Regions from separate parts of the Actinacidiphila sp. bgisy144 genome, predicted to be linked through region 3. Evidence: riboswitches for the same ligand, from Rfam matches in the RefSeq annotation. Region 3 holds a riboswitch; each other region holds the start of a gene.
The links. A riboswitch is a leader RNA that binds a small molecule or an ion and turns the genes downstream of it on or off. The one in region 3 is predicted to bind cyclic di-AMP.
Positions count from the first base shown of each region.

Region 1: another riboswitch for cyclic di-AMP. It lies ahead of AC3EVP_RS01545 (C40 family peptidase); the one in region 3 lies ahead of AC3EVP_RS16475 (C40 family peptidase).
Region 2: another riboswitch for cyclic di-AMP. It lies ahead of AC3EVP_RS11260 (M23 family metallopeptidase); the one in region 3 lies ahead of AC3EVP_RS16475 (C40 family peptidase).

Region 1 covers NZ_JBYIRM010000001.1:331,374-335,520, reverse strand. Annotated here, with positions in the region: gene AC3EVP_RS01555 (transglutaminase-like domain-containing protein) at 1-557, shown strand, start outside; gene AC3EVP_RS01550 (hypothetical protein) at 925-1,284, shown strand; gene AC3EVP_RS01545 (C40 family peptidase) at 1,325-2,407, opposite strand; cyclic di-AMP (ydaO/yuaA leader) riboswitch at 2,415-2,567, opposite strand; gene AC3EVP_RS01540 (C40 family peptidase) at 2,756-3,880, opposite strand.
Region 2 covers NZ_JBYIRM010000007.1:219,985-224,131, forward strand. Annotated here, with positions in the region: gene AC3EVP_RS11250 (helix-turn-helix transcriptional regulator) at 1-539, shown strand, start outside; gene AC3EVP_RS11255 (MBL fold metallo-hydrolase) at 536-1,531, shown strand; gene AC3EVP_RS11260 (M23 family metallopeptidase) at 1,745-2,860, opposite strand; cyclic di-AMP (ydaO/yuaA leader) riboswitch at 2,873-3,010, opposite strand; gene AC3EVP_RS11265 (N-acetylmuramoyl-L-alanine amidase) at 3,431-4,057, shown strand.
Region 3 covers NZ_JBYIRM010000012.1:152,003-156,149, forward strand. Annotated here, with positions in the region: gene AC3EVP_RS16465 (ATP-dependent Clp protease proteolytic subunit) at 1-600, shown strand, start outside; gene AC3EVP_RS16470 (hypothetical protein) at 607-945, shown strand; cyclic di-AMP (ydaO/yuaA leader) riboswitch at 1,291-1,479, shown strand; gene AC3EVP_RS16475 (C40 family peptidase) at 1,483-1,980, shown strand; gene AC3EVP_RS16480 (ADP-ribosyltransferase) at 2,055-2,723, opposite strand; partial or broken gene AC3EVP_RS16485 (hypothetical protein) at 2,848-3,271, shown strand; gene AC3EVP_RS16490 (ATP-binding protein) at 3,281-3,709, opposite strand; gene AC3EVP_RS16495 (helix-turn-helix domain-containing protein) at 3,994-4,147, shown strand, end outside.

The sequences.
Region 1 (4,147 bases), on a different contig from region 3:
TGCGCTCCGGGTTCGCCGACTACTTCGGCACCGACGGCTTCCACTTCGACCACGTCGTCACCGAGTACTGGGACGACGAGCGCGGCTGGCTGCTGGCCGACGCGCAGATCGCCGACCCCGCGTGGTACCCGATGCCGTTCGAGGCGACCGACGTGCCGCGGGACCGCTTCCTCGTCGCGGGCGAGGCGTGGCGGCAGATCCGCGCCGGGACCGCGGACCCGCTGTCCTTCGGGCTCCACCTGCCGCAGGGGCCGATGGTGGGGGAGCGGTTCGTGGCGGGCGACATCCGGCTCGACCTGGCCGCCCTCAACAAGGTGGAGACCCTGCTGTGGGACGTGTGGGGCCCCGGCTCCGAGGCCGACCCGGAGTGCGCCGGCGGCACCGGACTGCCCGCCGGGCTCCGCGACCTGTACGACATCGCGGCCCGCGTCACCAGCGGCGAGGTGTCCTTCGCCGAGGTCCGCGCGCTCTTCGCCGACCACGACGGCCTGCGCACCCCGGCGACCGTGCTGTCCCTGGCCCCCTTCAACGGCCCCAGCCGGGTCACCCTGCGCTGAGCCGGACCACCCCCTGCGTCGAGCCGAGCCGAGCCGAGCCGCGCCGGGCCGGGCGCCGCCGCTCCTTCGTCGAGGAGGCCCGGCAGCACCGCGCACGGGGGGACGCGGCGCCGCCGGGCTCGGCGGAGGTGGCCGCGCCGCGGGCGGACCGACGGCGATGGGAACCGACCACCTGCCGACGACGCTAAGCCTTCACCCGGCCCCGCCCCGCCCCGCTGTCCGGGACTGCCCGCAATTCGTCGCGGCCGACCGGATGCGGCACGGTTCCGGCAGGCGCGCTGCCCGCATCCCGGCGCCCGGCGACCGAACCCCGCCATCGGGCACCCCGCCCGCCGCCGGCTGCTATGCGCGCCGTAGGGTCCGGCGCATGGACACCCTCATCAATGTCTTCGTCGGGCTGCACATCATCGGCATCGCGGCGCTGCTGGGCGGCTTCCTCACCCAACTCAAGGTGCTGGGCCCCGGCCGCGCCGAGCCGCGCTTCGTGCCCGGCATGCTCTACGGCGCGTGCACGATGCTGGTGACCGGCGTCGCCCTGGTCGGTCTGGCGCACGCCGACGACCGGCACATCAGCAACGTCAAGATCGGCGTCAAGCTGGCCGTGCTGCTGGTGATCCTCGCGCTGGTCTACGTCAAGCGCGACGACGAGAAGGTGGAGACGGCCCTGTTCGGCGCGGTCGGCGGCCTGACCGTCGTCAACATCTTCATCGCGGTGCTCTGGACCTGAGCACCGCGACGAAGACGGGGATGAACGGGCTCCGGGCGCGTCAGACGATGCGGCGGGCCGTGGCGAACGGCATCCAGCTCAGCGGGGCGACCTCGACCGTGGCGCCCGTGTGCGGGGCGTGCACGATGTTGCCGTTGCCGATGTAGATCCCGACGTGGCTGAGGCCGGAGTAGAAGAACACCAGGTCGCCCGGGCGCAGATCGGCCTCGGAGACCGCGGTGCCCTGCTTGGCCTGGTCCCAGGTGGTGCGCCCGAGGCTGATCCCGGCGGCCTTGTAGGCGGCCTGGGTCAGGCCCGAGCAGTCGTACGAACCGGGGCCGGTGGCCCCGTAGACGTACGGCTTGCCCTGCTGCGCCAGCGCGAACTGGATCGCGGTGGCGGCGCGGCCGGTCGCGGTGCCGGTGTACGTGGGGGTGGTGCTGGAGGACGACGAGGAGGAGGACGACGACGAGGAGGAAGTCGTCGTCTTCGGCTGCTGGAGCGCGGCGAGCTTCTTCTTCTGCTCCGCGGTGAGGCTGTTGAGCAGCTTCTGCGCGGCGGCCAGCTTCGTCTGCACGCTCTTCTTCTGCGTGGCGAGCGTGGTCTGCGAGGACGTCAGCTTCTTCAGGCTCGCGGTGGCCTGGGCGCGCTGGACCGACGCCTGCTCCTGCTGGATCTTGAACTTCTGGAGCGCCTGCTCCTGCGTGGCGGTCAGCCGGTCCAGCAGGTGGTTCTGCGACAGGAAGCTCTCCGGGTCGTCGGAGAAGAGCAGCTGCGTGGTGGCACCGAAGCCGCCGGTGCGGTACTGCTCGGCGGCGAACTGCCCCAGCACGCGCCGGGACTCGTTCATCTGCTCGGTCTTGTCGGCGACCTGGGCCAGCAGTTGGTTGGTCTTGGCGCGCTGGGTCGCCGTCTGCTCCTTGGCCTGGTCGTACTTCTGCGTGGCGACCTCGGCCTGCTGGTTGAGCGTGTCGACCTGCTTCTTGACCTGGCTGATCGACGGCTGCGAGGGCTTCGCGGGGGCCGCGCTCGCCGTCTCGCTCAGGAGGGTGACCGATGCGATGGCCGCGGTGGTGAGACCGACGGCGGCCCGGGTGCCGGTCGACGCGAGGAGCGGGGTACGCGGCTTGCGGTGCGACGCCAAGGAGGCGACTCCTTCCGTGGACCGCCGACCGGGTTAGCTGACGGGTTCGGGCGGGGAAGGTCGCCCTACGGTGCGGACGCGGGTCGCGTCTGCCCCGATTCACCCCAAAGTGCTCTGGGTCCCCGGTTCCGGCGCCGGCCGGATTAGGCGGAGGTGATGCGCTGCCGGACCTTCGCCGACGGGAGGCGGACCACCTAGCGGGTTACCGTAGTCAACTTCAGCGGATCTCGGGGAGTTTGGATCGCAATGTGACCGAAATCGCTCTGTGACCTTGGGTTTTGCGGACTTGCTGATCGGACATCCGGGTCATGCGGTGGCGACCCGGACGAGACGGCCGACGCGCCCCTATTACGGGCGGACGGCCGCATAGAAGGTCATCTCGGTGATGGGCGCGATCTTCACCACGGTGCCGGTGTGCGGGGCGTGGATCATCTCGCCGCCGCCGATGTAGAGCCCGACGTGCTCGTCGTCGTCGAAGAAGACCAGGTCGCCGGGTTGGAGGTCGGACTCCGAGACCCGGGTGCCCACGTTCACCTGGTCGTAGGTGGTGCGCGGCAGGGTGACGCCCGCGGCCTTGTAGGCGGCCTGGGTCAACCCCGAGCAGTCGTACGAGTCCGGGCCGGTGGCGCCCCACACGTACGGCTTGCCGAGCTGCTTGCGGGCGAAGGCGATGGCCTGCTCGGCGGCCGTCGAGGAGGACGTGGACGTGGACGTGGTGGCGGACGCGGTGGCGGCGGCCTTCGCGGCCTGCGCCTGCTTCGCCTTCTCCTGGGCGGCGATCTGCTCCGCCTTCTTCTTCGCCTCGGCCTCCTGCTTCGCCTGGAGCTCCGCCAGCCGCTTCTTCTCCTGCGCGGTGAGGCTGTTGAGCAGCTTCTGCGCCGCGCCGAGCTTCGTCTGCACCTCCTGCTTGGCGGACTTCAGCTCGCTCTGCTTGGCCGTCAGCGTGGCCAGGCTCTTGGCCGCCTCGACCCGCTGCTGGGTGACGGCGACCTGCTGGGTCTGGTAGGAGACGACCGCGGCCCGCTCGCGCTTGCCCATCACGTCCGTGAGGTGGATCTCGGCGGCGAGGTCCTGCGGGTTGTCCGACAGCAGGTAGCGGCTGGTGCTCATGTCGCCGCCGCTGCGGTACTGCGCCGCCGCGAACTCGCCCAGCACGCGCCGCGAGTCGTTGAGCTTCTGCGTCTTCTGGGCGACCTGCGCGAGCAGCTTGTTGACCTTCGCGTTCTGCGAGGTGGTCTGCTCCTGCGCCTGGTCGTACTTCTGGGTCGCCGCCTCCGCCTGCTGGTTGAGGGCGTCGACCTGCTTCTTGACCTCGCTGATCGACGGCTGCGCGGGCTTCGCGGGCGCGGGGGTGGCGCTCGCGCTCTCGCTGAGCAGCGTGACGGTGGCCAGCGCGGCGGTGGTGATCCCCACGGCCGCGCGCGGGCCGGGGGTGCTCAGGAGCGCGGTACGGGCCTTACGGTGCGTCGCCATGGCGGACGGACTCCTCTCGGACGCTGCCGGTTCCGGCTGGTGCGGCACGCTAGCCAAAGCCCGGCACGGCTGGGAAGGGCGATGTCCGATAAGGGTCGATACCTTTTCGTAATCTTTTGCCGAAGCCTGGTCGGCGTCACCCAGCGTGGCGAGCGGGCTACCCGGGCGAGGAGTTTCCTGTGCGTACGGCCTGCATTCGCTGTGCGCCTGCGGTGTGGTGGGGCCGCGCTGAGGCTGAGCCGGGGGAGTCCGCGCGGCGACTTCCGC
Region 2 (4,147 bases), on a different contig from region 3:
CGTTCACCCGGCTGTTCACGCCGCACGGCGTGCCGCGCAACGTGATGCGCTGGATGCTGCTCGCCCCGGTCGCGCGGGATCACGTCCTCACCGACTGGGAGAACAGCTGGCTGCCTCTGCTGGTACCGCAGTTGCGGGCCCGCGCCGCCGCCCGGCCGACCGACCGGACGCTGACGCGGCTGGTCGCGGACATCCGGCGCGACCCGGTGGTGGGCCCGCGCTACGACTCCCCCACCACGGAGTACCTCCAGCCGCGGGCCGAGGGCTCCCGGCCGCTGCACCACCCGGAACTCGGCCCGGGCTGGGCGACGTTGTGCGCCGCGGAGCCATTCGGGGTGCCCGGGGGGCGGCTGATGTTCGTGCTGTTCGACCAGGGCGAGCGGCCGGCGCCGCAGGAGCCGATGTACGCCCCGGCGCCCGGCCCGGTGGACGCCGCCGAGGCCCGGGGCGGCCCGGCCCCCCGGCCGCCCGCCGCGGACCGCGCGGGCCACCCCCCTGACCACCGCCTTCCACCGGACCAGCAGACTGGGACCCCATGAGCATCGAACCACCCAGCCGCCTCGAGGCGTTGACGCCCGCGGTCCACCTGTGGCTGCCCGACGGGCACGACACCTGGGGCCTGGCCAACTGCGTGCTGATCACCGACCGGGACAGCGCGCTGCTGGTCGACACCCCGTACACCGCCGACCTGACCCGCCATCTGGCCACGCTGGCTGACGAGGTGCTGCCGGCCGGCACCCGGATCACCACTGTCGTCAACACCCACGGCAACGGCGACCACTCCTACGGCAACGGGCTGTTCACGGCGGCCGGTGCCGAGGTCATCAGCACCGAGGCCACCACCGCCCACCTGTGCAAGGAGCCGAGCCCGGCCCAACTCGCCCGGCTCGTCGCGGACTGCGACCCGGCCACGCCGCTCGGGGCCTACCTGAAGCGGCACTTCGCCCGCTACGGCGACTTCGGGGTGAGTGAGGCGGTGCCGCCGACCCGCACCTTCAGCGGCCGGCTGGACCTCGAAGTCGGCGGATTGGCAGTCGAGTTGATCGAGGTGGGGCCCGCGCACACGGTCGGCGACCTCATCGTCAACCTGCCCGGCGAGGGCGTGGTCTGCGCCGGCGACGTCATCTTCTGCGAGGACCACCCGGTGCACTGGGCCGGGCCGCTCACCGAGGTGCACCGCGCGGTGCAGCGCATCCTGGCCTGCGACCCGCGCGTGGTCGTGCCGGGCCACGGCCCCGTCATGACGCCCGCGGACGTCTCCGCGTACGCGGACTACCTGCTGCGGGTGCGCGACCGCGTCCACGCCGGGCACGCGGCCGGGCAGACCGTCGAGCAGACCGCCGCCGAGCTCATAGCCGCGGAGACCAACCCGCGGTGGGGCCTGACCGAGCGGCTGGCGATCCTCACGGCCGTGGAGTACCGCGTCCTGGACGGGGACTCCTCCCCGGCCGACCTGATCCCGCTGGTCGACCTCGCCGCGCACTACGCCCCGACGGCCGACCCCACCGCCGCCGCCTCGCCCGTCGCCTGACGGACCCGGCGCCGCCCCTCCGCGGCCCCGGGCCCGGCCGCTCGTCCGCTCGTCCGCGCGGAACGACCGACGGCCCCGGCGCCGGGGGGGTGGTCGCCAGGGCCGCCGGGGCGGTGGGGTGCGATGGGTCGTCAGAGGGGTGCGGGAGCGGCGCACGGCGTACGACGGGGCGCCGTCCGTGCGGGGGCCGGGCGCCCAAGTCGCCCGGCGGTACTAGATGGTGACGTCGTGGGCGCGCAGCCAGGGCAGCGGGTCGACGGGGGCGCCGCCGTCCGGGCGGACCTCCAGGTGGAGGTGCGGCGCGGGCACGTTGCCGGTCGCGCCGACCCGGCCGATGGTGTCGCCGGTGGTGACCCGGCCGTCGGTGACGACCATGGTCGACAGGTGGCAGTAACGCAGTTCGGTGCCGTCGTCGAGGGTCAGGACCACCCGGTAGCCGTCGCTGCCGGCCCAGCCCGCGGAGGTGACGGCGCCGCCGTGCACGGCGTGCACGGGGGTGCCGGTCGGCGCGGTGAAGTCCTGCCCGTTGTGGAGGTTGGCCCACGGGTCGGCCTCGCCGAAGGCGGCGCCGAGCGTGGCGCAGGCGACGGGCTTGATGTAGGAGGCCGCGAGCCGGGCGAGCCGCTCGGCCTCGGCGCGGGCCGCCGCGGCGGCCTCCTCGCGGGCCTTCTCCTCGGCGGCCGCCTTCGCGGCGGCGACCTGCTCGCGCACCTTGCGCTCGGCGGCCTCCCGGGCGGCCTGCGCGGCCGCGGCCTGCTCTGCGGCCTCGCGCTCGACGCGGGCGACGGCCTCGCGTTGGGCGGCGACCTGGCCGAGGAGGCGTGCGCACAGGGCGGCGCCGGGGTCGGTGGGGGCGGCCGGTTCGGCGGCTTCGGCGGCTTCGGCGGGCTCGACGAACGCGGCGGGAGCGGTCGCGGGCTCCGCATCGGCGGCGGGCTCCGGGTCGCGGACGGTCTCCACGGCAGGCTCCGCGGTCGGCTCCTCAACCGGCCGCGGCAGTATGGACGTCGAGTCGGCGCCGGCCAGCACGGTCGGGTCGTACACGGGCATCCCGGCGAGCGGGGCACCGGCCGGGGCGGCGTCCGGCAGCGGGTACGGCGCGGGGCGCGCCGCGGAGTCGGCGGCGGGCGCGGGGGCCAGCCCGGCGGCGCCGACACTGGCGTAGGCCGCGAACGCGGGGGTGGGGGCCGGGGCGGTCATCGCGGCGGAAGTCCCGTTCGCCGCGGCGGCGTTGGCGCGCTGGCGGGGGAAGTGGAAGTCGTCCCGCTCCTGGCCGGCGAGGTCGCCGTCGAGCCGGGCATGGGCGTAGGCAAGCTGGTCGGACGCCACGACGGGCGCTCTCCTTTCCTTCCCTCTCGCCTACCGGGTTAGCTGACGGGTTCGGAGGAAGAAGGTCTCCTACGGGCCTGACTACTGCCCGATTCACCCCATTTTCTCGGGTCCCCGGTTCCCGCGGACGGGATTCGGCAAGCGCGCGGTCCGCCGTCCTGGCGGCGGCGGTGACGACCGCGCTGCGTTATCGAACGTTAATAGAGCCGGAGTCGTTTTCCAAGCCGTATCAGAGAGTTGGGCATAGGAACAAAACAGTCAGGGTATAGAGAGAGCAGGCAAATCGGTCAGTCGATGTGGCCGTGAAGTGATGTGAGCGTGCATCAGTCGTTATCGGTGCGGGGAAGAGGGCTGGGACATGGTGGCTACGGTGTGTGAGTGGGCGAACTCGGCGCGCAGGCGGCCGGGCGGGGCCGCGCGGCGGGTCCGCCAGTGGCATGGACCTCTGCCATTGCGCGAAGCGCTTGGCAGGTCGCGGCGCCGGACCCCAGGATGGGCGGGCCGGTACTTGTCATGGACCCGACCGTTTCGAACGTCCCGACCGCTTCGCGACCTCTCAGGGAGCCCGCCATGGAACGCCCCAGCAGTCCCCGACTCCCCCACACCCGCCGGTCGTTACTCCGCGGCGGCCTCGCGCTCGGCACCGCCGCCGGTGCCGCGCTCGCGGGCGGGCTGTGGACCGGCAGCGGCCGGGCCGCCGCGGCCGGCGCCGTCGACTACCCCGGCGCCACCTGGGCACCGGCCAGCACCGCCAACTACACGGCGTCCAACCGCCCCACCACCTATGCGATCGACATGGTCGTCATCCACGTCACCCAGGAGACCTTCGCCGACACCATCACCCTCTTCCAGGACCCGGCCCACGCCGCCACCGCGCACTACGTGGTGCGCTCCGCCGACGGCGCCATCGACCAGTGCGTCCGGGAGCACGACGTCGCCTGGCACGCGGGCAACTGGTCGTACAACACCCGCAGCATCGGCATCGAGCACGAGGGCTGGGTCGACGACGCGTCCTGGTTCACCGACGCGATGTACCACGCTTCCGCAGCGCTCACCGCCGAGATCTGTGACAAGTACGGCATCCCCAAGGACCGGCAGCACATCATCGGCCATGTCGAGGTGCCGGGCACCGACCACACCGACCCGGGGCCCAACTGGGACTGGGTGCGCTACATCCGCCTGGTGAACGGCGGCTGAGCCGCGGCGGGCACCGGCGGCCCGCCCGCGCCCTCACACCCGGCCGCCCGGGGCTGTGCAGGGGGCGTAACCGGCCGCGCTTCGCGGGTG
Region 3 (4,147 bases):
GGCGTCCGCACCATGGACCCCTACTCCAAGCTGCTCCAGGAGCGGATCGTCTTCCTGGGCACGCCGATCGACGACACCTCCGCCAACGACGTGATGGCGCAGCTGGTCCACCTGGAGAGCGCCTCCCCCGACCTGGACATCAGCATCTACATCAACTCCCCCGGCGGCTCGTTCTCCGCGATGACCGCCATCTACGACACGATGCAGTTCGTCACTTGCGACGTGGCGACGGTGTGCATCGGGCAGGCCGCGTCGGCGGCGTCGGTGCTGCTGGCGGCGGGCGCCCCCGGCAAGCGGATGATCACACCGGGCGCCCGGGTCCTCATCCACCAGCCGTCCCTGGGCGACGTGGTGCAGGGCGACGTCTCGGACCTGGAGATCCAGGCGAAGGAGCTGCTGCGCACCCGGGAGCGGCTGGAGGCGCTGCTGGTGCGGCACACCGGGCAGCCGGCCGAGAAGGTGGCAGCGGACCTGGAGCGCGACACGATCTTCGACGCGCCGGCGGCGGTGGCGTACGGGCTGGTGGACGTGGTCACCACCAGCCGCAAGACCGGTACGGGCCCGGGCGCGGGCGGCGCGCGCGGCACCGGGGCGCGGTAGGCCGCCGTGTCGCCCGAACCTCCGCCGCTGCCCGCCCTCACCCGCTCCGAGGGCGAACTCGTCGACTGCTACCTCGAACTGGTCGACCTGCTGGGCCGGATCAACCCCTCGCGCACCACCGACACGTACACCGCGCTGCGGGCCGCGCAGGCGCTCGTCGGGCGGGCGGTGGCGCTGCGCGACGCGCTCACGGTGATGCACCTGCGCGGTGAGACCGCACTGCACCACGCCACGCTCGGGCGGGCGCTGCGGGTGCTGGACGGGGAGCGGCGGGCCGCGCGGGTCACGGTCGCCGCGGCCCCCGCCGCCGATCCGGGCGGCCCGGACGGTCCCGTCCGCCCCTGAGCGGGCGGTGCGCACCTCACGGCCTGTCACCGGGTTGCCCGACACGGCGGCTTCGCCCCGTCCACCCGTCGGCGTAGCGGGAACCGCCCTGGCAGAAGGCCGCGCGATTGCGCGTGTCGGCTGGACCACCCCGGCGCGCGGCACGGTCCGCCCAGTTCAGCCGGTACGGCGCCGGGGCGCGGACGGCGCCGGGGCGGCCCGCTTCACCCGCATGTACGCACAGTGACGAATGTCACACTCTGCGTTTCTGTCCCGGCGCGGCCGTGTCGTATGCGTAACGATCCGTGGTGACGACAAGCCCCCGCCGCCGTGGCGGGGCGGTCCGTGCGGATGCCCAGTCCTGCCGACGCGCGGATGCCAGGTCGACACGAGTGCAACGGCAGGAGCGGAGGACCCAGCACGACGGCCGCTTCGCGCCCGCCCTTCCCGGTGGTCGCGCAGCCGGCCTTGGGGTGAAGCCGCCGCATGCGGCCGGGCATCTTCGCCAGCCCGAACCCGACAGGTCATCCTTCGCAGGCTGATGACGAAGGGTTGCGCATGTGTACGCCCAACCGCAGCTGCTTCCGGCCGGCCGCTTCCCGGCTCTCCCGGCTCGGCGCCGCCTCCCTGCTCACCGCGGCCGCCGTCTCCGTCCCCGCGCTCCTGCCGGGCACCGCCCAGCGCGCGGACGCCGCCACGCTGGCCGCGAAAGCGCTCAGCATCGCCGCCTCGAAGAAGGGCGCGCCCTACCAGTGGGGCGCCACCGGGCCCTACCGCTTCGACTGCTCGGGGCTGACGCAGTACTCCTTCAAGCGCGCCGGCAAGAAGCTGCCGCGCACCGCCGCGGCGCAGTACAACCGCACCACCCACATCGCGGCGCACTCCCGCCGCGCCGGCGACCTCGTCTTCTTCCACACCGGCAGCTCGGGGGCGTCCGTCTACCACGTCGGTATCTACGCCGGCGCCGGGAACATCTGGCACGCACCCAAGACCGGCGCCAGCGTCCGCCTGGAGCACATCTGGTCCCGGGCCGTCTGGTACGGCCGCGTCACGTGACCCGCCCCGCCCGTACCAGCCCGGCGGGGCGGTACGGACGGGGCGGTAGTACGGGCCGGGGGGCAGCGCCCGGCTCAGCCCACCGGGACCAGCTCCGGGCCCTGCGGCTCGGGCGCGGGGACCAGCCGCCAGGGCACGTAGTACGGGTTGCGGACGCAGTCGGCGAGGATCTCGCTCTTGGTCGCCTTGTCCACCGGGCAGGCACCCACGATGAAGCGGCGGTCGATGCCGCCGGCGAAGGCCACTTCGTGCTGGCCGGCCCACTTGTGGGTGTCGCCGATCGTGGCGTTGACGTCGATCCCGCCGGGCGCGTCGACGTAGTAGTTGTAGGCCGACTTCCACTGCTTGTACAGGTCGTGGTCGTAGCTGGTGCTGACGAACGGCGAGGGCTGGTTGACCTCGACGTAGGCGGCCAGGTCGTACTGCCCGTCCTGCGGGGCCTTCGGGTGGAAGCCGTCGTGGAAGACGACGGCCGGCGCGCGCCCGTCGGCGCGGTACAGCTCCCCGCAGCTGGTGCGGTACGCCGGCGGGTCGGGCACGATGCGGTGCACGTCCACGCTGCGGTCGGCCGCGGCGTAGAGCGGGTCGTGGACGACCGGGCACAGCTCCGCCGCGGCCGCGGGTGCTTCGGGCGCCGCGCTCGGCGCGGCCGTCGCCGCCCCCGAGGAGGTCTGCGTGGCGAGCACCGCGGTCAGGGTCAACGCGCCGGCCGCGGCGAGCGACCGGACTCGGTTCATGATCATGCCCGTAGCCTGCCGCCCCGACCCCCGCCCCCGTCCGACCCTCACCCGTTCGTAGGCGCGCCCCCACCCCCCGAAGTTGACGCCCCCTCAACCCGACGTGCCGCCCCGCTGGGACAATGCGCGGATGCCCCGCCCCGCCGAACTCGCCCGCCTGCTCGCGGATGCCGCGCAGGGCCGCTTCCCGCCGCCGGACGGCATCGTGGCGTTCTGGCCGCAGCCCTCACCCCGGGACGCCGGAGTCATCGCGTTCACCGCGCACACCGTGGTCTTCGCCGACGCGGCCGTGCCCGCCGGCGCCCCGGCGGGCGGCTACCGCGGGGACCTCGGGGTGGGAGTCGGCTGTGGAGGTCGAACCGGGCGGGCGGGGGCGGGGGTTGGGGCGGGCGCTGGCGCTGGCCGCGCGCCATCTGGTGCCGGCCGGCGGGCCGGTGTGGGCGCAGATCGCGCCCGGTAACGCGGCGAGCCTGCGGGCCCATCTGGCCGCGGGGTTCGCCCCGGTCGGCGCCGAGGCGCTGCTGCTGCCCCGCGAGCGGCCGGCCGCTGGGTGAGGGGCGGGGTCAGGGGACGCGGACGGACCAGGGGAGGGTGAACCAGACGGTTTTGCCGCCGTCGCAGGTGGGGGTGATGCGCAGGCGGCCGCCGGACTCGGCGATGAGGTGGCGGACGATGGCCATGCCGCGGCCGTTGTCCTGCTGGACGGCGCCGGGCAGGCGCTGCGGCCAGCGCGGGTGGGAGTCGGTGACCCCGACGTGCAAGTGCTCGCCGCACTCCAGCCGGATGTCCACCGTGAAGTTGGGCGAAAGGCCCGAGGTGTGCAGCACCGCGTTGGTGGCGAGTTCGGAGACGGCCAGCCGTACGGAGTCCAGGGTCGGCGCGTCGGGCGGCAGCCCCCACTCGGCGAGCCGTGCGCACACGTAGGCCCGGGCCGCAGCGACCGACGCGGGGTCACTCGGCAGGGTGACGGATGCTTCCTGAAGGTCAGCCATGGTGACGCTGTTCCCTTTCCCGCCGGGTCCGGGCACCGGTCCGCACGGGATTCGTACGGCCAGGTCCGGATGCGGCTGATTCGCGCCAGAGTGTCATCCATCGTGCCGCCAATACGAGGCCGCGAGCACCTAATGCATATATCTGTCGCTCAAAACGGTGAACTCTGCTACGTGAGAACGCATTTGGTCGGCACACTGTCGTATCGCGCTGTTCGCGACGCACGGCACGCGTGCACGATGGCCACCGACGACCGCACGACTTCAGCCCAGGAGGCGCGAAACACATGGAACGAGTCCCGGCCGTACGCCGGCGCCGGCTCGGCGAGGAGCTGCGCCGACTGCGCGATCTGACCGGTCTGACCAGCGAGGAGGCCGCCCGGCTCGCCGGCTGGCACCAGTCCAAGGTCAGCCGGATCGAGACCGGCCGGAGCAGCGTCC